Regions from separate parts of the Actinomadura monticuli genome, predicted to be linked through region 2. Evidence: riboswitches for the same ligand, from Rfam matches in the RefSeq annotation. Region 2 holds a riboswitch; the other holds the start of a gene.
The links. A riboswitch is a leader RNA that binds a small molecule or an ion and turns the genes downstream of it on or off. The one in region 2 is predicted to bind ZMP and ZTP.
Positions count from the first base shown of each region.

Region 1: another riboswitch for ZMP and ZTP. It lies ahead of SM611_RS30430 (bifunctional methylenetetrahydrofolate dehydrogenase/methenyltetrahydrofolate cyclohydrolase); the one in region 2 lies ahead of glyA (serine hydroxymethyltransferase).

Region 1 covers NZ_JAXCEI010000017.1:65,678-80,818, forward strand. Annotated here, with positions in the region: gene SM611_RS30385 (HSP90 family protein) at 1-1,156, opposite strand, end outside; gene SM611_RS30390 (hypothetical protein) at 1,274-1,558, shown strand; gene SM611_RS30395 (hypothetical protein) at 1,674-1,937, shown strand; gene SM611_RS30400 (class I SAM-dependent methyltransferase) at 1,876-2,730, shown strand; gene SM611_RS30405 (DinB family protein) at 2,742-3,242, opposite strand; gene SM611_RS30410 (malate dehydrogenase) at 3,391-4,395, opposite strand; gene SM611_RS30415 (NADP-dependent isocitrate dehydrogenase) at 4,619-5,836, opposite strand; gene SM611_RS30420 (DUF3017 domain-containing protein) at 5,963-6,415, opposite strand; gene SM611_RS30425 (FHA domain-containing protein) at 6,632-7,360, shown strand; gene SM611_RS30430 (bifunctional methylenetetrahydrofolate dehydrogenase/methenyltetrahydrofolate cyclohydrolase) at 7,524-8,372, opposite strand; ZMP/ZTP riboswitch at 8,429-8,513, opposite strand; gene SM611_RS30435 (GNAT family N-acetyltransferase) at 8,596-9,189, shown strand; gene SM611_RS30440 (hypothetical protein) at 9,186-9,362, opposite strand; gene purH (bifunctional phosphoribosylaminoimidazolecarboxamide formyltransferase/IMP cyclohydrolase) at 9,491-11,056, opposite strand; gene purN (phosphoribosylglycinamide formyltransferase) at 11,037-11,726, opposite strand; gene SM611_RS30455 (DUF4190 domain-containing protein) at 11,854-12,324, shown strand; gene SM611_RS30460 (cell division protein PerM) at 12,364-14,202, opposite strand; gene sucD (succinate--CoA ligase subunit alpha) at 14,348-15,141, opposite strand, start outside.
Region 2 covers NZ_JAXCEI010000001.1:215,004-230,144, forward strand. Annotated here, with positions in the region: gene SM611_RS01040 (hypothetical protein) at 38-247, shown strand; gene SM611_RS01045 (NAD(P)/FAD-dependent oxidoreductase) at 234-1,667, opposite strand; gene SM611_RS01050 (GNAT family N-acetyltransferase) at 1,718-2,320, opposite strand; gene SM611_RS01055 (carboxymuconolactone decarboxylase family protein) at 2,313-3,008, opposite strand; gene SM611_RS01060 (GNAT family N-acetyltransferase) at 3,171-4,235, shown strand; gene SM611_RS01065 (class I SAM-dependent methyltransferase) at 4,219-4,989, shown strand; gene glyA (serine hydroxymethyltransferase) at 4,986-6,257, opposite strand; ZMP/ZTP riboswitch at 6,311-6,397, opposite strand; partial or broken gene SM611_RS01075 (DMT family transporter) at 6,490-7,290, opposite strand; gene SM611_RS01080 (Lrp/AsnC family transcriptional regulator) at 7,421-7,891, opposite strand; gene SM611_RS01085 (RNA polymerase-binding protein RbpA) at 8,202-8,573, opposite strand; gene secG (preprotein translocase subunit SecG) at 8,655-8,897, opposite strand; gene tpiA (triose-phosphate isomerase) at 9,035-9,829, opposite strand; gene SM611_RS01100 (phosphoglycerate kinase) at 9,833-11,020, opposite strand; gene gap (type I glyceraldehyde-3-phosphate dehydrogenase) at 11,171-12,178, opposite strand; gene SM611_RS01110 (hypothetical protein) at 12,413-13,159, shown strand; gene SM611_RS01115 (hypothetical protein) at 13,156-14,427, shown strand; gene SM611_RS01120 (hypothetical protein) at 14,417-15,141, shown strand, end outside.

The sequences.
Region 1 (15,141 bases), on a different contig from region 2:
CGTCCACGCTCCCGGTGAACCGGCCGTCCGGATGCCGGCGGCGGAACTCGTGCAGCGTCATCGGCCCGGACGACGTCTCGTACTCCAGCCACCGGTCGACGATCCGGAGCATGTCGAGGTCGTGCAGGGCCATCGCCTTCACGCCGAGCTGGTGCAGCCGCAGGAACGCGCGCAGCCGCGCCGGGTCGGTCTCGGCGAGCCGCACCAGCCACTGCCGCAGGACGTCCCCGAGCCCCTGCCGGGTCGCGTCGAGCAGTTCGTCCTCGTAAAGGGCCTCGCGGCTCGCGGTGGGCCGCAGCTCGCCGGCGTCCACGACGCACCGGGCGAAGAACGCCCATTCGGGCAGCAGCCCCTCGACGCTCTCGGCCAGCAGCATCCGCTTCAGGTAGACGCGATGCGCGCCGCGCGCGGTCGGCGAGACGGGCGCGGGCAGGATGAACGCGACCCCGGTCAGCCCCGCCTCCGGCACGTCCAGGTCGACGACGTCGAACGGCGTGAACCCGTAGAGGTCCTCGCAGTACGCCTCCAGCGCCCGCCGCCGCGTGGCCGGATCCCGGTGGGGCGCCCGCCACGGCGGCCCGTCCCCGCTGATCGGCACACCGTCCACGACCAGCTCGACCGGCAGCAGCGACCCGTAGGTACGGGCCAGCTCGGCGACGACGCCCGGACTCAGCAGCTCCTCCGCCCCGGGACGCGCCCTGATCATGACCGTCGTCCCCGGCTCGTCCCGCTCCCCCGGCTCGACCTGGTAACTGCCCTCCGACCGGCCCGTCCACCGGACGGCGTCACCGCCCCGCGCCGACCGGGTCACGACCTCGATCTCGTCCGCGACGAGGAAGGCCGACAGCAGCCCGATGCCGAACTGCCCCAGGAAGTCGTGCCGCGCGAACCCCAGCTCGTCCCGCTTGGACGACCGTCCGATCGTCGCCAGCAGCGTGTGGACCTCGTCCTCGGTCAACCCGACGCCGTCATCGCCGACCCGCAGCGTCCCGCCACCGGTCTCGATCTCGACCCGCCCGCCCGCGCCCCGCGCCGTGATCGCGTCCACCGCGTTCTGCAGCAGCTCCCGCAGATACACCCGCGGACTCGCGTACAGGTGGCGGCTCAGCAGGTCCACCACCCCGCGGAGATCCACCTGAAACGCCTGATCCGCCACCGTCCGCCTCCCCGATCACCTTCCCGAGCGGATCACACCCTAGCGACCGGTACCGACGCCTTCAGATCATTTGCCACCGCTACGGTTCGACCAGCACACCATCCTGTGGAGGGACGCATGCCGGCACCCCTGCGCGCCCTCTGGCGCGGGACCCGCACGTTCGGCATCGCCCTGCTCGGATTCGCCGCGGCCGCCGCCGCCAACCTGTGGTGGGACATGGCGGCCGCCGTGCTGCTCGCCATCGCCGGCTTCGCCTGTGCGGCCATCGCGCTGGGCCTCCTGTACGACACGCGCCGGCCGCTCCGGTTCAAGAGCGTGCCCCTGGCCCTGGGCTACCTGGCGCTCCTCGTCCCCTACGGCGTCGGCGTCTCGGCACTGACCCCCGCCGGACCGACCTGGTGACACGGAGCGAAAGGGGGTGGCCGGATCTGGCAATAGTTGGTGCACGGCCCTTTCTCATCGCCTCCGCCGCGGGTAGGGAGGGGAGACGATGCCGTTCTGAGCCGAGGAGGGGGCCGTGTCAACGGACACCGCGCGGCAGGAGGCGTTCACCGGCCTCATGGTCGACGTGCTCAACAAGGGCGCGCTGGCCCTCCTCGTGAGCGTCGGCCACCAGACCGGACTGTTCGACACCTTGAGCACACTGCCCCCGTCCACGAGCCAGGAGATCGCCGAGGCGGCGCACCTCGACGAGCGGTACGTGCGGGAGGCTGGGCGGCATGGTCGTCGGAGGCATCCTGGAATACGAGCCCGACGAGGCGACCTACACACTGCCGCCTGAGCACGCCGCCTCGCTCACCACCGCCGCCGGCGTCGACAATCTCGCCGGGATGATGCCGTACATCGCGCTGATGGGCGAGGTCGAGCAGCAGGTCGTCGGATGCTTCCGCGAGGGCGGCGGCGTCCCCTACTCCGCGTACCCCCGCTTCCAGGCCCTCCAAGCGGGGGAGACGGCCCGCGTCTACGACGCGGCGCTCGTCGACACGATCGTCCCCCTGGTGCCGGACCTCACCGAACGGCTGCGCGCCGGCATCGACGTCCTGGACGTGGGCACCGGCCAGGGGCACGCGCCCATCGTCCTGGCGCAGGCCTTCCCGCGCAGCCGCTTCCACGGCCTCGACCAGTCGGAGGAAGGCGTCTCGGCCGCCCGCGAGGAGGCCGGCCGGCTGTCCCTGGACAACGTCCGTTTCACGATCGGCGACGCGTCGCAGATCGACGGCCGGTACGACCTGGTCACCGCCTTCGACGTCATCCACGACCTGGCCCGGCCGCAGGAGGTCCTGAACGCCGTCGCCGCGTCCCTGCGCGATGGCGGCGCCTTCCTGATGGGCGACTTCGCCGCGTCCAGCAAGCTGGAGGAGAACGTCGGGCATCCCTTCGGGCCCGCGCTGTTCGGCTTCTCGGTGTTCTACTGCATGACCACCTCGCTGAGCACCGGCGGCGCCGGCCTCGGCACGGTCTGGGGGGAGCAGACCGCCCGGCGGATGCTCGGGGACGCCGGCTTCACCGACGTCCAGGTCCGATCGGTCGAAGGGGACCCGGTGAACGTCTACTACGTGGCGACGGCGGCCTGAACCGGCTCGTCTCAGCGGCCGGTTCGGCCGTCGATGAGTTCGCGGAGGATGTCCGCGTGGCCCGCGTGGCGGCCGGTCTCCTCGATCATGTGGGTGAGCGCCCAGCGGAGGCTGGGAGCGGGGCGTCCCGGACGGGGCCGCGGGACGGGCGCGGCGAGGTCGGTGCACCCGTCCAGGAGTTCGTTCGCACGCTCGACCGCCTCCCGGTAGCGGGCGACGACCTCGGCCACGCCGTCCTCCGGCGCCGCCTCGAACGTCGCCTGCCAGTCGGCGACCTCCTCGCCGAGGAACAGCGAGCGTTCGACGGACGTCAGGTGGGTGAGCAGGCCGAGCAGGTTCGTGCCCGACGGCACCATGGCCGCCCGGACCCGCGGTTCGGGGGCGCCGTCGACCTTCGCGGCGATCGAGGCGCGGAGGTAGTCGAGGAATCCGCGCAGGACCTCGGTCTCGCTGCTTCCCGTCCGGGGCGGCGGGGTGTCGCGGCGGCGCCTGCGGCCGGTCGTGGCGGGCATGGTGCCTCCCTCTCGGTGGACGAAGCCAGCACGTTCCCAGCCTTCCCGGCCCGCCGTGATCAGGCACATCGCTGTGCGGTTCCGGCAAACGCGGCGCAACGGAAGAGCCCCGGACCTCGGTCGGTCCGGGGCTCGTCCGCGTGAAGGGTCAGATGAGGCCGAGCTTGCGGACGGCGTCGCGCTCCTCCGACAGCTCGTTCACCGAGGCGTCGATGCGCGCACGCGAGAAGTCGTCGATGTCCAGACCCTGGACGATCTCCCACCTGCCGTCCTTCGTGGTGACCGGGAAGGACGAGATCAGGCCCTCGGGGACGCCGTAGGAGCCGTCCGACACGACCGCCATGGACGTCCAGTCGCCGTCGGCGGTGCCGTTCACCCAGGTGTGGACGTGGTTGAGGGCGGCGGACGCGGCGGACGCGGCCGAGGAGGCGCCGCGGGCCTCGATGATCGCGGCGCCGCGCTTGGCGACGGTCGGGATGAAGTCGTTCTCCAGCCAGTTCTGGTCGTTGACCGTCTCGGCGGCGTTCTTGCCGGCGATCTCGGCGTGGAAGATGTCCGGGTACTGGGTGGCGGAGTGGTTGCCCCAGATCGTCATCTTCTTGATGTCGGCGACGGAGACGCGTGCCCCCGTCCCCCGGACTTTCTTCGCGAGCTGGGCGAGCGCGCGGTTGTGGTCGAGGCGCGTCATCGCGGTGAAGCGCTCGGCGGGGACGTCCGGGGCGTGCGACTGCGCGATCAGGGCGTTGGTGTTGGCCGGGTTGCCGACCACGAGGACCTTGACGTCGTCGGCGGCGCCCGCGTTGATGGCCTCGCCCTGCGGCTTGAAGATGCCGCCGTTGGCCTCCAGCAGGTCGCCGCGCTCCATGCCCTTGGTGCGGGGGCGGGCGCCGACGAGCAGCGCGACGTTCACGCCGTCGAAGGCCTTGGTGGCGTCGTCGAAGATGTCGATGCCGGACAGCAGCGGGAACGCGCAGTCGTCCAGCTCCATGGCGGTGCCCTCGGCGGCCTTCACCGCCTGCGGAATCTCCAGGAGGCGCAGGCGTACGGGGACGTCCGCGCCGAGGAGGTGCCCGGACGCGATGCGGAACAGCAGCGCGTAGCCGATCTGGCCCGCGGCGCCGGTAACGGTGACTGTGACTGGGGTGCGCGTCATGCGTCCTTCTCCTGCTGTGACCTGACGGGGCTCAGGCGGCCATCCTTCGAACCCGACCGCCGAAGAGCCGCGCCGCCGCGGTTTCTCTCGCCGTCGAGATACTTTCGTGGGTCAGGTTATCGCGCAGCCCCTACCCGCCGACGCCCAGGTGCACCCACCGGCATGCCGCCCCCACGCGAAAGGCCGCCCCAGATCGCTCCGGGACGGCCTCGGCGGAGGGGTGTCAGCCGTTGATCTTCTTCTGGAGGTTGGTGTCGAGGGCCTCCAGGAATTCCTGCGTCGTCAGCCAGGGGGTCTCACGGCCGACCAGGAGGGCGAGGTCCTTGGTCATCTGGCCGTGTTCGACCGTCTCGACGCAGACCTGCTCCAGCTTGCGGGCGAAGTCGATCAACTCGGGGGTGTTGTCGAGCTTGCCGCGGTGCTCCAGGCCCCGCGTCCACGCGAAGATCGACGCGATGGGGTTGGTCGACGTCGGCTTGCCCTGCTGGTGCTGCCGGTAGTGGCGGGTCACCGTGCCGTGCGCGGCCTCGGCCTCGACGGTCTTGCCGTCCGGCGTCATGAGGACGGACGTCATGAGGCCCAGGGAGCCGTAGCCCTGCGCGAGGGTGTCGGACTGGACGTCGCCGTCGTAGTTCTTGGCGGCCCAGACGAACCCGCCCTCCCACTTGAGCGCGGCGGCGACCATGTCGTCGATGAGCCGGTGCTCGTAGGACAGGCCCTTGGCCTCGAAGTCCGACTTGAACTCGGTCTCGTAGATCTCCTGGAAGAGGTCCTTGAACCGGCCGTCGTAGGCCTTGAGGATCGTGTTCTTCGTCGACAGGTACAGCGGCATCTCGCGGCTCAGCGCGTACCGCATGCTCGTCCGGGCGAAGTCGCGGATGGAGTCGTCGTAGTTGTACATCCCCATCGCGACGCCGCCGCCGGGGAAGTCCGCGACCTCCAGCTCCATCGGCTCGGAGCCGTCCCGCGGGGTGTAGGTGATCGTCACCTTGCCCGGGCCGGGGACGACGAAGTCGGTGGCCTTGTACTGGTCGCCGTGGGCGTGGCGGCCGATGATGATCGGCTTCGTCCAGCCGGGGACCAGGCGGGGGATATTGGACGTGACGATCGGCTCGCGGAAGATCACGCCGCCCAGGATGTTGCGGATCGTCCCGTTCGGGGACCGCCACATCTTCTTCAGGCCGAACTCCTCGACGCGCGCTTCGTCGGGGGTGATGGTCGCGCACTTGACACCGACGCCGTGCTCCTTGATGGCGTTCGCCGCGTCGATGGTGACCTGGTCGTCCGTGGCGTCACGGTGCTCGATCCCCAGGTCGTAGTACTTCAGGTCCACATCGAGGTAGGGCAGGATCAACTGGTCCTTGATGAATTTCCAGATGATCCGCGTCATTTCGTCGCCGTCGAGTTCGACGACCGGGCCCGTTACTTTGATCTTGGGCATGCTTGTGCTGTCCCTTTCCTACACCTGGCCAGCAGTCCTTGTAAGGCTCAACTGGCTAGGCTAGCCGAGGCGGTCACGCGGTCTAGACCTGGCCCGGCCCAGAACGCCTCCACCTGGGACGACGCGCTAACCCGGCGGCCCGTTCCCGGGTGATGGGCCGCCCGCGGAGCGGCGTCCGGCGATGAGCAGCCGGATGCCGCGCGCCGCCGCGGTGAGCGCGATCAGCACGCCGAACGCGCCCGCGAGGACGAGGCCGGTCTTGTTCATCGGCGGGACGCTCAACGACACGAACGCGACCATCTCGCCGAGGACGACGAGCGTCCAGCAGTCGACCGACCGGCTGCGGACGGCGAGCGGGCCGAGCTGCGACTCGGGCAGCAGCAGCCGGGCGAGCGCGCCGATCAGCAGTGCGGCGGCCATCAGGCCGGAGCCCTTGCGGAAGTAGTTGAAGGCGCACAGCGTCAGGCCGGCGCCGACTCCGCTGAGCACGAGCAGGTAGGGGAGCTGCGCCAGCCAGTGCGGCGCGGCGCCCCTGCGGCGCGGCGCCCTGCGCCGGCGCCGGTGCACCTGAGTGCTCATGGCCTCACGGTATCGCCGATCGGGGCCCACGACGACCTCGCCGGGATGGAACGGTCCGTCCGGCCGCCCGCCGCCGGGAGAAGGGGTGTGACGGAGGGTGCCCGGGAGGCCGGAATCCCTTGCACCATCGGTGCTACTCGCCAGTAGGAGGGTGTGACGGCACGGCGCCCGGGTAACCCGGCAGACAGGGGTCGCTAACTAGCTGGGAGGACTGCCGTGGAGGGGCCGTTCATGCGGATCGAGGACAGCGGGCTGGTGATGCCGCTGCGCCCCGACGTTACGACGGTCGGGAGAGGGAGAGGAGTCGACGTACGCCTCGACGACCCGAGTGTGTCCCGTTTGCACGCAGAAATCGTCCGACGCGGTCCGTACGTCTACGTGGTGGACATGGGCCTGTCCCGCAACGGGACACGCGTCAACGGCCGGCCGATCGCCCGCCGTGTGCTGGAGGACGGTGACGTCGTGAGCTTCGGCACGGCGCGCTGCCGGTTGGGGGGCATCCCCCGTGAGGAGGTCGACCCGGACGTCGAACTGCGGCGCGCCGTCGCACCCGAGCTCACCCGCCGCGAGGTCGACGTGCTGACCTCGCTGTGCCGACCCGCCCTGTCCGACGAGGCGTTCGTGGCCCCCGCCACGGCACGCGACATCGCCGGCGAGCTGGTCGTCACCGAAGCCGCCGTCAAGCAGCACCTGTTGCGCCTCTACCAGAAGTTCCGCATCCCCGAGGGCGCCAACCGGCGCACGCGGCTCGCCAACGAGGTCATCGCGATGGGCCTCGTCCGTCCGCTGCCGCCGGTGCACGTCCCGCACCAGGGACGTCCGCCGGTGGACGGCCGGGTCCCCGGGGTCCGCGGCACGACGGAGACGCGGCGGCCGGGCGCCCCCGGCCACGGGCACGGGCCGGGACGTCCCGCCCCGAGCACCGCCGGACGGAGGGCCAGCTGATGTGAACCTGCGGTCGTCCTCCCGGCAGCGCGCAACGAGGGCGATCGCTGAACCCTCCCGGGCGGGGCCGTGCAGGTGACGGCGCGGCCCCGGCCGGGGAAGACGAGTACGGGGCCGCCGCCTCGGTGCTGGGGCGGCGGCCCCGTCCGCGTGTGTGCGTGCGTCAGCCGTCCCGCTCGGCGGCCTCGACGACGTTCGCGAGCAGCATCGCGCGGGTCATCGGGCCGACGCCGCCGGGGTTGGGCGCGACCCATCCGGCGACCTCGGCGACGTCGGCGGCGACGTCCCCGGCGAGCTTGCCGTCCACCCGGGAGACGCCCACGTCGAGGACGGCCGCGCCCGGCCTCACCATGTCGGCGGTGATCAGGCCGGGGACGCCGGCGGCGGCCACGACGATGTCGGCCGCGCGGGTGTGCGCGGCCAGGTCCCGGGTCGCGGTGTGGCAGAGGGTGACGGTCGCGTTCTCGGTGCGGCGGGTCAGCAGCAGGCCGAGGGAGCGCCCGACCGTGATGCCGCGGCCGACGACGGCGACCTCGGCGCCCTTGATCGGGACGTCGAAGCGGCGCAGCAGCTCCACGATGCCCTTCGGGGTGCAGGGCAGCGGCCCCGGCCGCATCAGGACGAGCCGGCCGAGGTTCGTCGGGTGCAGGCCGTCGGCGTCCTTGGCCGGGTCGATGCGCTCCAGCACGCGCTGCTCGTCCAGGCCCTTCGGCAGCGGGAGCTGGACGATGTAGCCGGTGCAGGCCGGGTCGGCGTTCAGCTCGGCGACGGCCCGCTCCACGTCGTCCTGGGAGGCGGTGGCGGGCAGGTCGCGGCGGATGCTCTCGATGCCGACCTCGGCGCAGTCGCGGTGCTTCATGTTGACGTAGGAGCGGCTGCCCGGGTCGTCGCCGACCAGCACGGTGCCGAGCCCGACGGTCACGCCGCGGTCGCGGAGCGCCTCGACGCGGACCTTGAGGTTCGAGCGGATCTCGGCGGCCGTGGCCTTGCCGTCCAGAATCTGTGCCGTCATGCGTTCCTCCGCGTGGATCTCGCCGGGGCCTCGCAGGACCGAGCCCGGCTCGAGGTCCCGTCCGCCCAGGCGCGCGGCAACGGGACTGTCGTTCGCTCCCCGGTGGTGATCCACCTTGCCGCGCCAGTCACGTGAAAACCCATGGTAACGGGCGAGTGGCACGCGGGAATCGGCGCCGAGTGGCCCTGCCGGCGCGGGCGCCGGGCCTTCTAGCGTGAGCGGCATGAGCGACGCATGGTTCGAGCGGCCCGTCCTGACCGGGCGTCATGTGCGGCTGGAGCCGCTGTCCCCCGAGCACGCCGGCGGGCTGTTCGAGGCGTCCAGGGACCCGGACGTGTGGACGTGGCTGAGCGAGCGGCGGCCGGGGACGGCCGGCGAGATGGCCGCGCTCGTCGGCAGGGCGCTGGACGAGTGCGAGCGCCGCGTCCGGCTCCCCTGGGTCCAGATCGACGCGGCGACCGGGGAGGTGGCGGGGACGACGTCGTACTACGAGGTCGCGCCGTCCCACCGGGGCCTGTGCATCGGCCACACCTGGCTCGGCGCGCGGTGGCACCGGACGGCGGTCAACACCGAGGCGAAGCTGCTCCTGCTCGGCCGCGCGTTCGACGAGCTGGGCGCGATCCGGGTCGGCTGGCACACGCACGTCCGGAACGCGCGGTCGCGGGCGGCGATCGAGCGGCTCGGCGCCTCGTTCGAGGGCGTGCACCGCAAGCACCGGATCCGGGCGGACGGTTCGATCCGCGACACCGCCGCCTACGGCATGACCGACGACGAGTGGCCCGCCGCGGCGCGGGCCCTGCGGGAACGGCTGCGCTAGTCCTCCGAGCGCTGCCGCCGGGCGAGCACGCGGTCGGTGCCGTGCCAGCCGAACCGGGCGGCCAGGACCGCGGCCAGGAAGGCGGCGACCAGCCCGATCACCTGGCGGGAGTCCATCAGCAGCGAGCCGACCAGGTACACCGACCTCAGCATGACGGCGAGCAGCACGTCCATCGCGCCTCCATCACGGAATGCCCGCGCCGGAGTCAACGGAGGGTCATGAGGGCGCGGCCAGCCCGAGACTACCTGCCGGAACGAGTGGGCAGTCCGCGGGCCGGCCGGCCCCTCCGGCCATCAGCGCGTCAGTGGAAGAAGTGCCGGACGCCGGTGAAGTACAGGGCGATCCCGGCCTTCCGCGCCGCCTCGATCACCTTGTCGTCGTTGACGGACCCGCCGGGTTCGACGACCGCCTTCACGCCCGCCTCGGTGAGCACTTCGAGGCCGTCCGGGAAGGGGAAGAACGCGTCGGACGCGCCCACGGCGGACGCGGCGCGCTCCGCGCCGGCCCGCGCGACCGCGAGCTTGGCGGAGTCGACCCGGTTGACCTGGCCCATCCCGACGCCGACGGTCGCGCCGCCTGCGGCCAGCAGGATCGCGTTCGACTTCACCGAGCGGACCGCCCGCCACGCGAACGCCAGGTCGCGCAGGGTGGCCTCGTCGACGGCGTCGCCGGTCTTGAGTTCCCAGGTGGACGGGTCGTCGCCGGGCGCGTCCACGCGGTCGACGTCCTGCAGCAGGACGCCGCCGTCGATGCGCCGGTACTCGGCGGCGCCGGCCGGGGCGTCCGGGCAGACGAGCAGCCGGACGTTCTTGAACCGGTCCTTCAGGACGGTGACGGCCTCGTCGTCGAAGGCGGGGGCGATGACCACCTCGGCGAAGCTCTCGGTGACCTGCCGCGCCATGGCGGCGGTGACCGGGCGGTTCGCCGCGATCACGCCGCCGTAGGCGGACACGGGGTCGCAGGCGTGCGCCTTGCGGTGCGCCTCGGCGATGTCGGCGCCGACCGCGATGCCGCACGGGTTGGCGTGCTTGATGATCGCCACGCACGGCTCGGTGAAGTCGTAGGCGGCGCGGCGGGCGGCGTCGGTGTCCACGTAGTTGTTGTAGGACATCTCCTTGCCGTACAGCTGCTCCGCGCCGGCCAGCCCGGTCTCGCCGGGCGAGCGGTACAGGGCCGCGCGCTGGTGCGGGTTCTCGCCGTACCGGAGGGTGTTCGACCGTTCCCAGGTGGCGCCGAGGAAGTCGGGCCACCGCGTCTCGGCGGCGGTCTCGTCGGGGGCGTAGGAGCCGGCGAACCAGGACGCCACGGCCACGTCGTAGGACGCGGTGTGCGCGAACGCCCGCGCGGCGAGGCGGCGCCGCTCCGCCAGGGTGAACCCGCCGGCCTTCACCGCGTCGAGGACGGACCCGTACGCGGCCGGGTCGACGACGACGGACACGCTCGCGTGGTTCTTCGCGGCGGCGCGCACCATCGTCGGGCCGCCGATGTCGATCTGCTCGACGCACTCGTCCGGCCCCGCGCCCGAGTCGACCGTGTCGGCGAACGGGTACAGGTTCGCGATCACGAGGTCGAACGGCTCCACGGCCAGGTCGTCGAGCTGCTGGAGGTGGTCCTCCTTGCGGCGGTCGGCGAGCAGGCCCGCGTGCACCTTGGGGTGCAGGGTCTTGACCCGTCCGTCCAGGCACTCGGGGAAGCCGGTGAGCTTCTCCACCTTCATCACCGGGACGCCGGCGGCGGAGATCCGGCCCGCCGTGGACCCCGTCGAGACGATCTCCACCCCGGCCTCGTGCAGGCCGCGGGCCAGCTCCTCCAGCCCGGTCTTGTCGTACACGCTGATCAGCGCGCGCCTAATCGCCACCCGACTCACCGGCCGAGCTCCCCTCATGATCGTCGGAAGTTACCCTGTCGGACGCGTCGCCGCAGGTCCTGCACTTCATCGAGACCCGCCTGCCGCGCGTGGTCCAGCCGTCGCGGGCGAGGCGTCCGACGACGTCGACGAGGAGCCGGCGCTCCACCCGCTTGATCCGCTCGTGCAGGGAGTCTTCGTCGTCATGCCAGCCCACGGGGACGGTCTCCTGGGCGATGACGGGTCCGGTGTCCACGCCTTCGTCGACGAAGTGAACCGTACAGCCCGTGACCTTGACGCCGTACGCCAGGGCGTCCCGTACGGCGTGCGCGCCGGGGAACGAGGGCAGCAGCGCGGGATGGGTGTTGACCGTCCGGCCGCCGAACCGCGCCAGGAAGCGCGGCCCGAAGATCTTCATGAAGCCGGCGGAGACGACGAGGTCGGGTTCGTGCTCGGCGACGGCCTCGGCCAGGGCCGCGTCCCAGTCGTCCCGGGACGGGAAATCCGGGACGCGCACCGTAAAAGTGGGCAAACCCACACGTTCTGCGCGTTCGGTTCCCGCGATATCCGGGCGGTCCGCCCCCACGGCCACCACTTTCGCCCCGTAGGCTGGATCCGCGCACGCGTCGAGCAGCGCTTGTAGGTTGGTCCCCGCGCCGGAGACGAGGACGACGAGCCGGGCGGACACCATGACTCCCCGGTGGACGTTGCTGGGACACCACGAAGCCTATCGGGCCGGTTCGACACCGCTTCACCGCAGATCCGCGCGGGCGGATCCACACCGTACGTCCAAGCGGACGGGCCAGGAGGAAACGAACGTGAGCGAGCAGCAGGGCCGCGAGGCCCGTCCCGAGGACCGCCCGGACGGGCGGCCGGCGGGAGAGCCGCCCGCAGGACCGTCCGAGGCGCGGCAGACCGGCCTGCGGGCCCTGTGGCTCGGCGGCATCGCCCTGCTGACCTCGTTGTTCTTCTATCCGCTCGGCCTCGTGCTCGGCGTCGCCGCGCTCGTCGTCGGGATCCGGGCCCGGCGGCAGGTGCGCGGCACCCGGGACGCCGTGCCCGGCGCCCTCCCCGGCATGGTCATGGGCGGGATCGGCCTGGCGATGTCGCTGCTGATGGTCGCGATGGCGGTCTTCCTGCGGACGGAGTTCAGCGGCTACTGGGACTGCGTCAACGCGTCCAACACCAACACCGACAAGCAGGTGTGCCGCGACGAGTACTACCCGAAGATCGAGGACAAGCTCGACCTGCCGCCCGGCTGGATGGACAAGTACGGCCACCTGCTCTGACCGCCCGGCCCCGACGTCCCCGGCGCCGATCTTCCGGCGCTAGTCGTCCCGCTCGGGCTCCTCGCGCAGGACGTAGATCGCGCCGCCCCGGTTCTCGGTGCGGTTCGGGTCCGCGCGCGGCGGCGGGACGGGCCTGCGCGGCGGCTCGGGCCCCGGTTCGGGATCGTCCACGATGTGGCCTTCGACGACGATCGTGCCGTCGCCGTCGCCGTGGACCGGGCCGGGCGCGGGCTCCGGGGCCGGTTCCGGGACCCGCTCCTCGACCAGGTCGGGCAGCGGGTCGCTCCGCCGGCGGGGCCGCCGCGGCGCGAGGACGGGGTCGGCCTCCTCGAACTCCAGCGGGTCCGGCGCGTGCGGGGCCCTCGGCGCCTTCGCCGCGGGCTTCGCGGGCTCCCCGGACCGCGCGGGCGGGTCGTAGTCGCCCGGGACCGGCGCCGACAGCGGCACCGCCACGGGCTCCGGACGGGCCGGCCGCTTCGGCCTCCCCGCCTTCCCCGCCTTCCCCGCCTTCGTCCCCGCCTTCTTCTCGGCCTTCTTCCCGGCCGCCTTCCCGGAGGCGGCGCGCGCCGGGCGCCGCAGCACCAGCACGTTGGCCGCCCACGCCGCGATCGCCGCCGAGATCCCGACCTCCAGGGCCGCGAGCAGCCCCACCTGCCAGGGCGACGGCCCCACGGTCGCCATCCGGCCGCCGCCCAGCGGCCCGCCCGACAGCGCGCTGAGCAGCGCCGCCACGACGCCCGTCAGCGCGCCCGACACGAACCCCCAGAGCGGCGCGCCCTCCGCCGCCGGGCTCGGCAGCGACCTGATCGTGAGGACGCCGCCGACCGCGCCCGCGACGAACGGCGCGGCCAGCGCGAGCAGCGACAGCGCGGGCGCGGGACCGGGCTCCGGCAGCGCCGCGAGCGGCGGGAACGCGGGGACGGCGTCCAGGAACACCCCGGTCGGCGAGACGCTCGTCCCGGCGCCGACGGAGAACCCCGGGCCCACCGCGTACGCCATCCCCCAGACCACCGCGTTCGGCAGGAAGGCCAGCTCGACCAGCAGCAGCAGGACGCCGCCGACGACGCCGGGGGCGAGCATGTCGTACAGGTCGTCGGCGCCCGGCATGTTCATGGCGAGCGCCACGGCCACGAGCACCGCGCCGGACGCCAGCAGCACGCCGAGCGCCCCCGCCACCCCGATCACCAGTGAGCGGGGCCGATCGGGCAGCAGCCGCAGCAGCGCGCCGAGCCCCGACCTGACCCGCCGGCCGCGCGCCTCCGCCGCGACCTGCGCCGCGACGACGGCCCGCGCGGCGCCGAGGCCGCCCGCGACGGCGGCGACGAGGAAGCAACCGATGAGCGCCTGCCACGCCGACGGCCGCACCTCCTCGGAGGACGCCGCGAACGCGAGCAGCGCGGCCAGCCCCGCGTACGGCGCGGCCAGCGCGACCGCCACGTGCGCGACCGCGATCCGCGGGCGCCGCCGCAGCCCCGCGACCCGGATCATCCAGCCGCCGCCCCGGTACAGCAGCACGCCGGGCAGGACGAGGACGCCGAGCGGCAGCAGCCCGACCCGTCCCTGCCCGTAGGAGAAGCCCGCGTGGTGGGACACGAGCCAGAAGTTCACGGCCGTCCGGAACACCCCGGACATGCCGTGGCCGAGCGCCGTCTTCGGCGCCGCGATCCATCCGATGAGCGTGATCGTGGTGAGCACGGCGAGCCCGATCCCGACGCACCACAGCGCCGCGACCAGCCCGGTCACGTACAGCGGGCGCGCCGCGGCGGCGGCCGGCGGGCGCCCCCTCGGCGGCTCGGCGCGCGGCCGTCCGCCGGTCCGTCCGGGCTCGTCCTTCGCCGGCTCGCGCTTCGCACGCCGCCCGGGGGTCTCGTCGCTCACCGGTCCATGCTGGCACCGCGCCCGGCTCCCGGCGGTCCGCCCGCCCGGCGTGTCGCCTTTGTCGTCCGGGACCCGGGCCGCGAACGAAAGACGCCCAAGCCGCGCTTCGGCAGGCGGCTCGGGCGTCTTTCGGGGTCGCGCGGGGTCAGCGGTTCTGCATGATCTCCCGCATGAGGACGGCGGTCTCGCTCGGGGTCTTGCCGACCCGGACGCCGACCTTCTCCAGGGCCTCCTTCTTCGCCTGCGCGGTGCCGGCGGAGCCGGACACGATCGCGCCCGCGTGGCCCATGGTCTTGCCCTCGGGGGCGGTGAACCCGGCGACGTAGCCGACGACGGGCTTGGTCACGTGCTGCTCGATGTAGGCGGCGGCGCGCTCCTCGGCGTCGCCCCCGATCTCACCGATCATCACGATGGCGTCGGTCTCCGGGTCGTCCTGGAACGCCTGGAGCGCGTCGATGTGGGTCGTCCCGATGACGGGGTCGCCGCCGATGCCGACGCAGGTGGTGAAGCCGATGTCGCGCAGCTCGTACATCATCTGGTAGGTCAGCGTGCCCGACTTGGACACCAGCCCGATGCGGCCGGGCGTGGTGATGTCGGCCGGGATGATGCCCGCGTTCGACTTGCCGGGCGACGCGATGCCGGGGCAGTTCGGCCCGATGATGCGCGTCTTGTTCCCTGCCTTCTCGGCGTACGCCCAGAAGTAGGCGGTGTCGTGCACCGGGATGCCCTCGGTGATGACCACGCAGAGCGGGATCTCGGCGTCGATCGCCTCGACGACGGCGTCCTTGGTGAACTTCGGCGGGACGAACACGACGGACACGTCCGCGCCGGTCTGCTCCATGGCCTCCTTGACGGTGCCGAACACCGGGAGGGAGGTGCCGTCGAAGTCGACCGTCTGGCCGGCCTTGCGGGCGTTCACGCCGCCGACGACCTGGGCGC
Region 2 (15,141 bases):
CTCGCGCAGGCGGGCCAGCGCGAGGGTCTCGGCCCGCGTGTCGCCGGTCAACGTCCTCTACCTGCCGGGCAAGACCGGGTATCCGCGGCTGGAGCGGCTCGGCGTGCACCGGATCAGCACCGGCTCGCTGCCGTTCCGCAAGGCGCTGCAGGCCGCCGTCGCGGCGGCCCTCGGCGTCACCGGCGAGGACGGTGACCGGCCCGCGCCCTCCTACGGTGACGTCCAGCGGCTCGTCAGTGGCCGGTGATCCGGTCGGCGAGCCGCGCCAGGGCCGACGTGCCCGCAGCCCCCGTGGCCGACTCGCGCGCGTCGGCGGCCCGGTAGAGCGCGTACATGGCGTGGACGCCGAGCCAGCGCAGCGGCTCCGGCTCCCAGCGGCGTACGCCGCGGTCCACCCACGGCAGCGCGGTCAGCGCGGTGTCCTCGCCCAGAACGAGGTCGCGGAGCGTCCGGCCGGCGAGGTTGGCCGCCGCGACGCCGTGCCCGGTGTACCCGCCCGCGTGGCCGAGCCCCGCCGCACGGTCGAGGACCACGGTCGAACACCAGTCGCGGGGCACGCCGAGGACGCCCGACCAGGCGTGGTCGACCTGTGCCTCGTCGGCGACGGCGGGGAACATCGCGGTCAGCATCGTCCAGAGGGCACCGACGGTGCCGGGGTCGGTGCGGCCGCCGTCGTCGACGCGGGAGCCGTAGCGGTACGGGCGGCCCCGGCCGCCGAACGCGATCCGGTCGTCGGCGGTGCGCTGCGCGTACATGTAGTAGTGCGCCATGTCGCCGAGCAGCTCGCGGCGCTCCCAGCCGATCGACTTCCACGTCACCGCCGGCAGCGGCGTCGTGACGATCATCGAGCTGTTCATCGGGAGCCAGTCGCGGCGGTGGCCGGGCATGCCGGCGGTGAAGCCCTCGGTGGCACGCAGCACGTACCCGGCGGTGACCGTGCCGTACGGGGTGACGGCGGACGCCGCGCCGCCGCGCCGCGGGTTGATCCGGACTACCGGCGTCCCCTCGTAGATCCGCACGCCGAGCCCCCGGACGACCGCGGCGAGGCCGCGCGCGAGGGCGGCCGGCTGGACGCGGGCGCAGTGCGGGCTCCACGCCGCGCCGGTCGCGCCCTCGACGCGGAGCCGGTCGTCCCGCTCGGTGGCGGGCAGCGGCACGAGGTCGTCGTCCGCCCAGCCCCAGCGGCGCGCCTCGTCGACCATGGCGGCGAGCCGGGCGCGCTGCGCGGCGTTGCGGGCGACGTGCAGCACGCCGCCCTTCACGAGGTCCGCGTCGATGCCCTCCTCGGCGGCGACGCGGACGACCTCGTCCACCGCCCCGAACATGGCGCGCTGCAGCGCGATCGCGGCGGGGCGGCCGTGCCGGGCGGCGTACCGCTGCCGGTCCCCGGCGATCTCGCCCAGCACCCAGCCGCCGTTGCGGCCGGACGCGCCGAACCCCGCGAACTCCCGCTCCAGCACGACGATCCGCAGGTCGGGGCGGGCGCGCTTGAGGTAGTAGGCCGTCCAGAGGCCGGTGTAGCCGGCGCCGACGACGCAGACGTCCGCCGTGCGGGGGCCCGGCAGGCGCGGTCCGGGGCCGGGGCGCCCGCCGGCCCGGTACCAGAAGGACACGCCGCCGTTGACGAATCCGGGCGCGAGCGGCGCTCTGCCCGAGGAGGGACTCATGCGCACATACTGCTGTATTCCGCAGCAAGAGCAACAGGTGGCAACGGATTCTATGGGATCGCGTCGACTATTCGACGGGATCCGACCCAGCGGGAGCGGTCCGCCGCGTAGTAGGCGGCGCCGTCGGGGCCCGCCGGGCCGTCCCGCCACCGCCGCATCCCGAGCTGGAGCGCGATCTCCGCCGACGCCGCGTTGGCCATGTCGATCTCGGCGGTGATCCGGTGCACGCCGACCACGCCGAACGCGTAGTCGAGCACCGCGCGGGACGCCTCGGCGGCGAGGCCCCTCCCCCAGTGGTCCGGCTCCAGGCTGTAAAGGATCTCGACGTCCACGCCGTGGCCGAGCGGCCCCTCGTGGTGGCTGAGCCCGGCGACGCCGATCAGCGGGTCCCCGGGCGCGGCGCCGGCGGCGCCGGCGCCGTCGATCCCGCCGGACCAGCGGACCGGGCGCAGCGCCCACAGCCCGTAGCCCTCCGTCGCGAAGTCCCGCTCGCTCGCCTCGATGATCTCACTGACCTGGACGGGCGTGACCATCCGGTCGTCGAAGAGGTGGCGCCGCACGAGCGGCCCCGTCCAGTGCGTCAGCAGCGCGCGGTGGTCGCGCATCGACACCGGGTGCAGCACGAGCCGCACCGTGCGCAGGACCTCATCCATCCCCGGCCCCGCCCGTGCCCGGCGCCGCCGGGTCGTCCGCGGGCCACTCGGGCGCGTCCTCGCCGTCCGGGACGCCCACCCGGAACACGCGCAGCTGCAGCGCGAGCGCCTTGTAGTAGCCGACGAGCGTCACCAGCTCGACGAGGGCGGCGCGGCCGAGCGTCGCGACCGCCTCGGTGAACACGGCGTCGGCGAGGTCGCCCTCGGCGGCGAGCTGCCGGGCCGCCTCCAGCACGACGCGCTCGCGGACGTCGCCGAACATGGGCGCGCGGCCCTCCCGCAGCGCGTCCATCTCCGCGTCGGTGAGCCCGTGCCGGCGGCCGATCCGCTCGTGCGCGTACCACTCGTAGTCGGACCGGACGTGCGCGGCGACGACCAGCGTGGCGATCTCCCGCTCGCGCTTGGTGAACGCCGTCCGGAACCGCAGCGCGACGCCGAGGTCCTGGAGCGGCAGCCCGACGGACGGGCTGTACAGCATGGCGTTGAAGGGGCCGTGCAGCCGCCCGATGTCGTCGGCCATGCCGAACGGCGGGGTGCGGCCGGCGGCGCGGGGGCCACCCGTCACCGCCTCGTACACGGCTCGCTGCTCGTCGCTGAGCGAACCGGGGAGCAGCAGCGGCAGCCGGGTCGAGGACGGGCCGCGCCGCGGTCGATCGTTGACGTCCTCACCGCTCACGGGGTCGATCACTTACCGCACGCTAGGCGGTCGGCGCGGACGGCTCAACCCCCGGTCCGGAATGTGAAACCACCGGCACACGGTGACGTAGCGGTCGCGTAACACGGGTCGGCCAGCCTTGCGGGCGACCCCACCGGGCGCACACGGCGCCCGGCCCCCCGGAGGGAACGTTCCATGCCGCTGTTCCGCATCCGCACCGAGATCGAGGACAGGCCCGGACGCCTGGCCCTGCTCACCGCCGCGCTGGGCCGGCGGGGCGCCAACATCCTCGGCCTGTCCGTCCAGATGGACGCCGAAGGGGTCGTGGACGAGTTCATCGTCGACGTCCCGCACGGCGGCCCCGGCGCCCGGGAGCTCGCCGAGACGCTGGGCGCGGCGGGCGGGGCCCGCACCTCCGTCCTTCCCGCGCGCCCGCACGAGCTGGTGGACGAGCCGACCCGCGCCCTCCTGCTGGCGTCCCGGCTGCGGTCCGAGCCGCACGCCCTGCCCGGGGTCCTCGCCGAGCTGCTGCGCGCCGACGAGGCGGGCTGGGCCGAACCCGGCGTGCCCGAGCCGGACCGCTGCGTCCTCCTCGTCCCGGCGAGCGGCCGCCGCGTGCGGCTGCGCAGGTACGGGCTGCCGTTCACCGCGACGGAGGCGGCGCGGGCGGACGCCCTGGTGCGGACCGCGCTGCCCGCCGCGCCGCGCCGTCCCTCCCGCCGCCGGATGACGCTCCGCGACGGCACGCAGGTCGTCGTCCGGCCGATCGAGCCGCGCGACGCGGACGCCGTCCGCGCGCTGCACGAGCGCTGCTCCCTCGACAGCCGCAGGATGCGCTACTTCAGCTCGAAGCCGTACCCGACGCAACGGGTGTTCGAAGGATTCTGCGACCCGGCGCGCGGCCTGACGCTGGTCGCCGAGGGCGCGGACGGGTCGCTGCTCGCGATGGCGCACCTCGTCCACGTCATCGATCCGGGCGTCGCGGAGGTGGCGTTCCTGGTCGAGGACGCCTGGCAGGGCCGCGGTCTCGGGCGCGGCCTCGCCGAGCTGATCCTGGCGGTGGCGCACGACCGCGGCCTGGTGGAGCTGCGCGCGACGGTGCTCACCGCCAACACGCGGATCCGGCGGCTGCTCGGCTCGCTCGGCGGCCGGGCGCGGCACACCGAGGACGCCGCGATCCTGGAGATCAGGCTGCGGCCCGGCGCCCGTCCCGGCGGCGCGGAGGCGCTGGCAGGATGGCCGGGTGAGCGGCATCTATGACGACCCCGGGGCCTACGAGCTGGCCTGCTCGTTCCGCGACGTGGCCGCCGAGGCCGACGTCCTGCTCGGCTGGTGCGCCGAGCACGGCCTGAAGCCCGCGACGGTGCTGGAACTGGCCGCCGGGCCGGCCGAGCACGCCCGCGAGTTCGGGCGCCGCGGCCTCGCGGCGACGGCGCTCGACCTGAACCCGGCGATGTGCGCCTACGCCGCCCGCCCCGGCGCGCGGATCGAGGTCGTCCAGGACGACATGACCCGGTTCGACCTCGGCCGCCGGTTCGACCTCGTCGTCACGATGCTCGACTCGACGTCCCACCTCATGACGCTGGACGCGTTCGTCGCGCACCTGCGCCGCGTCGCCGCGCACCTGTCCCCCGGCGGCCTCTACATCGTGGAGATGTCGCACCCCCGCGACCGGCTGGGCGGCGAGCCCAGCGTCAGCACCGGCTGGACGGTCGAGCGCGGCGGCGTCCGGGCGAGCGTGCGGTGGGGCGAGCCGTCCGACCGGCTCGACCCGGTCACCCAGATCGCCGACGACCACGTCACGATGACGATCACGGAGGGGGACGCCACGCGGGTGATCCGCGACGTCGTCCCCTACCGCTTCTGGACCGCCACCGAGCTGGACGCCGCGCTCCGCCTCGCCGGCGGCCTCGGCGTCGTCGCCCGGTACGGCGACTTCGGGACCGGCGAGGACGCCGTGGCCCTCACCGACCCCGAGGCCTGGCGCATGATCACCGTTCTGCGCGGCGCCTAGCGCGGCGTCGCCCAGCCCGGCATCGGGTAGGACGCCAGCAGTTCCCGGATCTCCCCGGCGACCCGCTCGACGACCGTCCCGTCGTTGCCGGCGGCGGCCTGCACGACCTCGTCGATCCACGCCGCCACCTGCGGCATCTGCCCCTCGGCGAGGCCGCGGGTGGTGATCGCGGCGGTGCCGAGCCGCAGCCCGGACGGGTCGAACGGCTTGCGCGGGTCGAACGGGACGGCGTTGTAGTTCAGCTCGATCCCCGCGCGGTCGAGGGCCTGCGCGGCGGGCTTGCCCGCGACGCCCTTGTTCGTCAGGTCGATCAGGATGAGGTGGTTGTCGGTGCCGCCGGAGATCAGGTCGTAGCCGCGGTCGGCCAGCGCGGCGGCCAGCACCTTCGCGTTCGCGACGACCTGCCGCGCGTACCGGGCGAAGCCCGGCTCCGCCGCCTCCCGCAGCGCGACCGCGATCGCGGCGGTCGTGTGGTTGTGCGGGCCGCCCTGCAGGCCCGGGAACACCGCCTTGTCGATCGCCTTCGCGTGCTCGGCCGTCGACATGACCATCGCGCCGCGCGGGCCGCGCAGCGTCTTGTGCGTGGTCGTGGAGATCACGTCGGCGTGCCCCACCGGGGACGGGTGCGCGCCGCCCGCGATCAGCCCCGCGATGTGCGCGACGTCGGCGGCGAGCACCGCGCCCGCCTCGCGGGCGATCTCCGCGAACGCCGGGAAGTCGATCGTCCGCGGGATGGCGGTGCCGCCGCACCAGATGAGCTTCGGCCGCTCCTTCAGCGCCAGGTCGCGGACCTGGTCCATGTCGACGCGGCCGGTGTCGGCGCGCACGTCGTAGCGGACGGGGCGGAACCACGTGCCGGTGGCCGACACCGACCAGCCGTGCGTGAGGTGCCCGCCCATCGGCAGCGACAGGCCCATCACCGGGTCGCCGGGCTCCAGGAACGCCATGTAGACGGCGAGGTTCGCGGGCGACCCCGAGTACGGCTGGACGTTGGCGTGCTCGACGCCGAAGAGCTCCTTCGCCCGCCCGATCGCCAGCAGCTCGATCGGGTCGACGTTCTGCTGCCCCTCGTAGTACCGCTTGCCGGCGTAGCCCTCGGAGTACTTGTTCGTCAGCACCGACCCGGTGGCCTCCAGGACCGCCGGGGACACGTAGTTCTCGGACGCGATCAGCCGGATCTTCTCGTACTGGCGGCGGGCCTCCGCCTCCACCAGCCCGGCGATCTCCGGGTCGCTGCTCTGCAGATGGGGTACGGGCGGTTCGTGCATCGTGAGCCTCCGCGCTGCTCGCGCCGGGACTTCGGGCGCCCCGGCGAAGGGGACCCGTACACCCAGGCGCGCGGCGTGCGGACTAGTTTCGCTCCCCGGTGGTCGTCTCCACCTTGACTGCGCCAGTCACGTGATCGCCATCATATCGGGCCGGCCGCGCCCGTGCCGGGACGGAGACGACGAACAGCCCGCCCAGCAGGAGCAGCGATCCCGCCGCGACGGGGAGCGAGAGGCGCTCGCCGAGGACCGCGATGGCGAGACCCGACGCCACCAGCGGCTCGGCGAGGCTGAGCGTCCCGGCGGCGGCCGCCGTCACCCCGCCGAGGCCGGTGACGAAGAACATGTACGCGGCCGCGGTCGCCGCGATCCCGAGCCAGCCGACCAGCAGCGCCGAGCGCGGCGCGGCGAGGGCGGGCAGTTCCGCGAGCGTCCAGGGCAGCAGTGCCGCTCCCCCGGCCAGCAGCGTGACCGACACGGCCGCGGCCATGCCCGCGTCCCGTCCCGTGAGGACCTTGGCGGACACGGTGTAGACGCCGAAGCACGTCCCGCCGGCGAGGCTCAGCAGGATGCCCACCGGGTCGACGCCGACGGTGGACCCGGGCAGCATCAGCAGCGCGACGCCGCCGATCGCGGCCGCCGTCCCGGCCCACCACCTGCGGCTCAGCCGGGTCCCGAGGACGAGCCGCTCGCACAGCCCGGTCGAGACCGGCGCCAGGCCGAACACCACGGCGGTCGCGACGGCGGCGCCGGTGCGGTCGACGGCGCTGAAGAACGCCGCCTGGAACGTCCCGGTCGCGGCGGAGGCCGCCAGCAGCGGCGGCCACGTGCGCCGCCCGAGCGTCACGAACGCGCGCCGGTTCGCCACGAGCGCGAGCAAGGCCAGGATCAGCCCGCCGGACAGGATCCGCGCCCCGCCGACCGCGACCGGCCCGGCGGCGGGGGCGGCCAGCACCTGCGCGGGCCCGACGGACCCCCAGAGCACCCCGGCAGCGAGCACCAGCATCGATCCGGAGGCATTGCTTCGTCGGTCCATGCGTCGGACGCTAGAAGAAGATGCGGCCCATCTGTTCAGCAGCCGTCGTTCGTTCGACCCAGAGGGCTGCGGCCGTCACACGTTCGTTCTGATCGTGGCGAAGGGGCAGCCCGGCGCAGGACGTTCGGGACTACCGCCTGTCCGGCGATGGAAGTTCGGACTGCTCCACCGCCTGGACGTGGTCGTAGACGACCGTGGTGCGGACGTCCACGAACTCCTTGCGCCGCGCCAGCCGGTCGAGCACGAAGTCGCGCAGGTACGCGGTGCTCGGCACCGCGACGTGGACGAGCAGATCCTCGTTGCCCGTCACCACGAACACCCCGACGGTCTCGGGCATCGCGGCCATGCCGTCCCGGGCCGACTCGATCGCCTCCCGCGACTGCGGCCGGATCCGGATCGAGATCAGCGCCTGCACCCCGCGGCCGAGGCGCTCGAAGTCGACCGCCGCGTGGAATCCGGTGACGACTCCCCGGGACCGCAGTGCCCGCGTCCGCTCCAGGGCCGTGGACGGCGCGATCCCCACCGCCTCGGCCAGCTCCCGGTTCGTCTGCCGCCCGTCCCGCTGCAACCGCCGCAGGATCGCCTGGTCGACCGCGTCCACCCGTCGCCTCCGAATCGTCCGCCGGTGCCGAACTCCCGCGCGCGAACCACGCCCGCGAGCCTCATATCCCGAAGAATATTCGACGGGAGGCGGTCCCTGCTCGTGGCGGCGCTTCCGCGGGGGCTCAGGCCCGGCGCCTGGACGCCTCATGGAGGGACAAAGCCGGAGATAGCCAGCACGGTGCTGGTGTCCACCGACGACCGCCTCTGCGCCCCCGACCGCTGACGCCGCGTCCCCGCCCCCGAAACGGCGTGCGGCCCGGTCCCCTTCGCAGGGGCCGGGCCGCACGGATGCCTGTGCGGAGGGCGGCTCAGCGGGCCGCGGCCTCCATGGCCTTCTTGACGGCGGCGCGCTTCTGGCGGAGCTTGGCGAGCGCCTCCTCGAGGATGGCCTCGCCGTCCTCGTCGCTGCGGCGCTCCTTCACGTAGGCCAGGTGCGTCTTGTACGGCTCGGTCTTCGGCGGCGCCGGGGGGTTCTCGGAGTCCTGACCGGCGGGGAACCCGCAGCGCGGGCAGTCCCACGTCTCGGGGACCGCGACGTCCGTCGCGAAGCTGGGGCGGGTCTCGTGCCGGTTGGCACAGTAGAAGGTCACCCAGACGCGGGGGGCGGCGTCGCCGCGCTCCGCCTCTCCCATCGGACCGGCCCCGACACGGCTGCCCCGAATCGCGTTGCCACTACCCACGGATAACTCCTCGCTCGGTGTTCCGCCGCCGCCCGTGACCTCCTGGGGCGGCGCGGTGATCGCATGTGTCAGACGGGTGGCTCAGCCGACGCCCTTGTGCTTGAACAGCAGCCCCAGCACGACGATGGACGCGAACCACAGCACCCCGACGCCGACGGTCAGCCGGTCGAGGTTGCGCTCGACCACGGACGACCCGCCCAGGGACGACGAGACGCCGCCGCCGAACATGTCCGACAGCCCGCCGCCCTTGCCCTTGTGCATCAGGACGAGGACCACCATCAGCAGGCTCGTGACGATGAGCACGATGGACGATGCGATGATCACGATTCTTCAACGCCTTTGTCTGTAGGTCGGGACGGAGGGTCGGGCCGGGCGGTTTACCCGTCAGCTACGAAGGGTACGACGAACTACCCGCTGGTTCGGCAAGAACCCCCAGTTCAAACTGAATTGATCAGTTTTGATCAGACGGGGAGCTCCCGGTACCGGCAGATTTTGACGAACTCTCCCGGGTCCAGGCTGGCGCCGCCGACCAGGGCGCCGTCCACGTCGTCCTGCGCCATCAGCTTGGCGACGTTGCCGCCCTTGACCGAACCGCCGTACAGGATACGCACCTCGTCGGCCACCCCGCCGTCGTACAGCTCGGCGATTCGCGTCCTGATCTCGGCGCACACCTCCTGCGCGTCCTGCGGGGTGGCGACCTCGCCGGTGCCGATGGCCCAGACCGGCTCGTAGGCGATCACGGTGCGGCGCGCCTGCTCGGCGGTGATCTTCTCCAGCCCGCCGTCGAGCTGGGTGAGGCAGTGCCGGACGTGCTCGCCCGCCTTGCGGACCTCCAGGCCCTCGCCCACGCACAGGATCGGGGTGAGGTCGGCGGCGAGCGCCGCCCGCGCCTTGGCGTTGACGACGGCGTCGTCCTCCGCGTGGTACTGGCGGCGCTCGGAGTGCCCCACCACGGCGTAGGTGCAGCCGAGCTTCGCCAGCATCGCGGCGGAGATCTCGCCGGTGTAGGCGCCGGAGGCGTGCTGGGAGACGTCCTGCGCGCCGTACTGGATCCCGAGCCGGTCGGCGTCGATCAGCGTCTGCACGGAGCGGATCGCGGTGAACGGCGGGATCACCGCAACGTCGACGGCGTCGTAGTCGGGCTCCTTGAGCGCGAACGCCATCTTCTGGACGAGCGCGATCGCCTCGAGGTGGTTGTTGTTCATCTTCCAGTTGCCGGCCATCAGCGGCTTACGGGAAGGGGTAGCGGGGGCCATCGGTCAGTCCTCCAGAGCCTGCAGGCCGGGCAGCGTCTTGCCTTCGAGGTATTCGAGGCTGGCGCCGCCGCCGGTCGAGATGTGCGAGAAGGCGGCCTCGTCGAAGCCGAGCTGCCGGACGGCCGCGGCCGAGTCGCCGCCGCCGACCACGGTGAACGCGCCCGAGTCGATGAGGCCCTGCGCGACGGCGCGCGTGCCGTGCGAGTACGGCTCCATCTCGAACACGCCCATGGGGCCGTTCCAGAACACCGTCCGGGCGTCGGCGAGGCGCGCGGCGAACAGCTTGCCGGACTCGGGGCCGATGTCGAGGCCGAGCCGGTCGGCCGGGATCGCGCCGGCGGCGACCACGGCGTGGTCGGCGTCGGCCGCGAACGCGGTGGCCGCGACGATGTCGACGGGCAGCACGAACTCGACGCCGGCCTCCTCGGCCCGCCGCAGGTAGTCGCGGACGGTGCCGAGCTGGTCCTCCTCCAGGAGGCTCTTGCCGACCTCGTGGCCCTGCGCCTTGAGGAAGGTGAACACCATGCCGCCGCCGATCAGGATGCGGTCGGCCTTGCCGAGCAGGTTGTCGATGACGCCGAGCTTGTCGGACACCTTGGACCCGCCGAGCGCGACCGCGTAGGGGCGCTCGACGTCCTCGGTGAGCCGCTTCAGCACCTCGACCTCGGCGGCGATCAGCCCGCCGGCCGCGTGCGGGAGCCGCCGCGGCACGTCGTAGACGGAGGCGTGCTTGCGGTGGACCGCGCCGAACCCGTCGCCGACGTAGACCTCGGCGAGGGCGGCCAGCCGGTCGGCGAGCGCGCCGCGCTCGGCGTCGTCCTTGCTGGTCTCGCCCGGCTCGAAGCGCAGGTTCTCCAGCAGCGCGACGCCGCCGTCCGCGAGGCCCTCGGCGGTGGCGCGGGCGGAGTCGCCCACGACGTCGGACGCGAACGCCACGTCCGCGCCGAGCAGCTCGCCGAGCCGCCGGGCGACCGGCGCCAGCGAGAACTCGGGCTTGACCTCGCCCTTGGGACGGCCGAGGTGGGCGCAGACGATGACCTTGGCGCCCTTGGCGCGCAGCGCCTCGATCGTCGGGAGGCTGGCCCGGATCCGCCCGTCGTCGGTGATGGCGCCGTCCCGCAGCGGGACGTTCAAGTCCGCGCGGACGAGCACCCGCCTTCCGGCGACGTCGAGATCGTCAATGGTGCGCATCGGGATGCGATGTCCTTCCCTGCACGGCCGCGCCGTGGCCGCGCGCCCATCCTGGGCGCGGCGGCCACGGCGGAGACGGCTTGTCGAACGGTCGGGGTCAGGGTTCGTCCGGGGGCGGCCCCCAGACCCCCGGCTCCGCCCGAACGGCGATCAGAGCTGCGAGCCGACGAGCTTGACGAGGTCCACGAGGCGGTTGGAGTAGCCCCACTCGTTGTCGTACCAGCCGACGACCTTCACCTGGTCGCCGATGACCTTGGTCAGCCCGGAGTCGAAGATGCAGGACGCCGGGTCGGTGACGATGTCGCTGGAGACGATCGGGTCGTCGGTGTAGGTGAGGTAGCCCTTCAGCGCGCCGCTCTCGGCGGCGGCCTTGAACGCCGCGTTGACCTCCTCGACCGTGACCTCGCGGGACACGTTGACGGTCAGGTCGGTGGCGGAGCCGGTCGGCACCGGGACGCGCAGCGCGTAGCCGTCCAGCTTGCCCTTCAGCTCGGGCAGCACGAGGCCGATCGCCTTGGCGGCGCCGGTGGAGGTCGGCACGACGTTCAGCGCGGCGGCGCGGGCGCGGCGCAGGTCCTTGTGCGGCGCGTCCTGCAGGTTCTGGTCCTGCGTGTAGGCGTGGATCGTCGTCATCAGGCCCTTCTCGATGACGAAGTTGTCGTGCAGCACCTTCGCCAGCGGGGCCAGGCAGTTGGTGGTGCAGGACGCGTTGGAGATCACCGTGTGCGCCGCGGGGTCGTACTTGTCGTCGTTGACGCCCAGCACGAGGGTGACGTCCTCGTTCTTGGCCGGCGCCGAGATGATCACCTTCTTGGCGCCGTTGTCGGCGTGCACCTTGGCCTTGGTGGCGTCGGTGAAGAAACCGGTGGACTCCACGACGACGTCCGCGCCGACGTCGCTCCACTTCAGGTTGGCGGGGTCGCGCTCGGCGAACGCCTTGATCGCCTTGCCGCCCACGACGATCTCGTCGGCGGTCGCGCGCACGTCCTCGGGGAAACGGCCGAGGATGCTGTCGTACTTGAGCAACTGGGCGAGCGTGGCGTTGTCGGTCAGGTCGTTGACCGCCACGATCTCGATGTCGGCCCCGCTCGCCTTCACAGCGCGGTAGAAGTTGCGGCCGATCCGGCCGAACCCGTTGATGCCTACTCGGATGGTCACGGAACGGCTCTCCCTCACGTCGTATCGCCCGGCTCGGGCCGGACTGTTAACTGCGGTGGACCCGGGGTCCTCCCCGCTCTCGACCCTATCCAATGACTCGCGGGTAGCCCGACACCGGCGGTGTGGGTTTTCACGGGTGAGACGGGCGTCCCCCGGCCGGGGGATTCCTCCGCTTGTACCCCAGCTCACGGCATTCGTCGATCATCACTACACTCGCCGTCCATGTGGCGCGGCATGTCTGTCCTGGTGATCGGTGCTTTGCTCGCGTGCGTGCCGGTGCCCGCCGCGGGCGCCGCGGGCGCCGTGCTGGAGCGTGCGAAGCCGGTGAGCCGCATCGACCACCTCATCGCGGAACTGCGCCGCGACCCCGTCTACGTGACCGATCACGCACCGCGTGCGCTGCCGGCGGACGCGGCCGGGCGGATCAAGAAGGCCGTCGCCCGGCTCGGCGTCCCCGCCTACGTCGCGGTGACGCCGACGGTGCTCGCCGACGGCTACGGGACGGAGGACCTCGTCCCGCTGCTGCACGACGACCTCGGCCGCCCGGGCGTCTACATCGTCGCGGACCCGACGAGCCCGTCGTTCACGGCCGTCCAGTACGGCGGCGCCACGCTCCCGGTGAAGGACGCGATGTGGGCCACGGCGTCGGAACTGCCGTCCGACGCGGGCGCGGTCGCGATGGTCGAGCGGTTCGTGGAGATCGTCCTGTCCGGCCGCGCCAAGGAGCGGCGGGAGGCCGGCGGGCCGCGGCCGAAGTCGAAGACGCGCATCGCCCTGGACGCCCACGACCGGTCGGAACGGGCCGCGAGCCGGGCCGAATGGCGTGCTTTCGCCACCGGTACCGCGCTCAGCGGCGGCGCGCTCCTCCTCCTCCTGCTCCTCTTGGCGTCCTACCGGAACCGGAGGCGGAAGGCACGGGCCGGAAAGACGCGGAGCAAGGCCAGGCCGGTTTCCGCGGCGGGCGGAAGGAAGCGCCGGTGAACGCCATCGCCCGGATTCTCGTCCTCACGGCCGTCGCCGTCGTCGCACCGCTGCTCGCGGCGGCGCCCGCGGCCGCGAGCGAGCCGGTCCCCGCCTACGCGCAGCACAGGCTGGAACGCGTCGCGGCGGCGCTCGCCGAGGACCCCCTCTTCGTCGACCCCGACATGGCCTCGGCGCTGGACGAGGCCGGACGCGCTCGCGTCCGGGAGGCGATGCGGTCGGCGGCGGCCGTGCTCGGCACGCCCGTCTACGTGGTGGTGATCCCCAACAAGTCGGAGTCGGAGAGCCAGGGCAGGGACGACGTGTTCCTGCACTGGCTCCACGACAGGCTCCGGCGCGACGGCCTCTACGTGCTCGTCAACTCGTCCTCCTGGTTCGAGGAGAAGGCGTTCGGCGTGCCGCGCCGGCTGTACTCCATCGAGGACGACACCGCGGACCGGCCCGCCGACACCGAGAACCGGTTCGCCGACCTCGCCGACCGGCTGTCCGCCCGGCTGCGGGTCATCCGGGACGCCCGGTCCGGGCCCCCGGACACCCCCCGCCTCTACAGCACGCCCGACCCGTTCGGGCAGGAGGACCGGCTGCGGCCGGCCGAGGCCGAGACCAGGGCCCCCTTCCTCACCGGCCTGCTGCTCGCCGGCCCGGTCGCCGGCCTCACCCTGTACGGCGCGGGCGTGGGCGCCGCAGCGTACCGGCGGCGGCGCCGCGAGCCCCGCCCGGTCCCCGCCATCGCCACCGTGGAGGCCCGCCCGGGTGCGCCCGCCGAGCCGTCCATGAAGTGGCTGCGCCGCATGGGCCGCCGGGAACTGGACCGGCTGCGCGCCCTACTGCCCAAGAGCACCGGGAACCCGGGCCGCGAGTACGCGGTGTCCGCCTATGACGTCGCGCAGATCCTCTACGACGACGCGGGCGACGATCCCGGCAGGTCCCTCGACCTCGTCGGCACGATCGTCCTGGCCCGGCTGGGACGGGCGGCCCTCGTCCACAAGACCGAGAGGCCCCCGGCGCCCTGCTACGTCAACCCGCTGCACGGCACGTCGACGCAGAACCGGAAGCTGCGGCTGGGCACGGCGGGCCCCAGGCGGCGCCGCGTCTGCGCGGCGTGCGGAGGCCGCGGCACGGCGGAGCTGGCGGCGCGGGAGCTGAAGGTCCCCGGCCCGGACGGGCCGCGCCCCCACCACACCATCGCCGGGGTCTGGAAGGACACCGCCTTCGGGGCCGACGGCGATCTGATCCGGCGCATCCAGGAGTATCTCGGTGTCGAGTGAACCATCCCCCGGCGATCGGCTGGCCGCGGCGCTGCGGCGCTCCCCCATCTACGTCGACCCGTCCCTCGCCTCCGCGCTGCCCGAGGCGGACCGCGCACGGCTCAGCGCCAAGTTCCGCGGATTCCCCGTCCCCGTCTTCGTCGTCCTCGTCCCGCTGGTCAAGGGCGGAACCTGGAGCGACGACGACCAGCTGGCGACGGTCGTGCACGCGAAGCTCGGCAGGGACGGCGTCTACATCACGTTCAGCGACATCGGCGACGACCTGCGGGCGAAGGAGTTCGGCGGCGACCACCAGGCCCGCTACGCCGCCTGGGCTGTGGCCTTCGACCGCTCCATGGACGACGCGTCGCTCGCGGCCCGCCTCGACCGCATCGCCGACCTCATGCTGTCGGGCAACGCGAAGAAGGAGTACGACCGCCAGTCGGCGCTGATCCAGAAGCGCGCCCAGGAACGCCGCTCGGAGTCGGAGCCGGAGGAGGACCCGTCGTCCGGCGGCTCCTCGGCCGTGCCGCTCACTCTCGGCGCCGCGGGCGTCGCGGCCGCCGCCGGACTCGGCGGCCTCCTCCTGTGGCGGCGCCGCCGCATGGCGTCGGCGCACCGCGCGGGCAGCGCGCTGCTCCTGCCCAGGACGGTCTTCTCCACGGCGAAGCGCGCCAGCGAGGACCAGCTCCGCGAGCAGACGTCCCGCGAGGTCATCGCCTTCGGCGAGCTCCT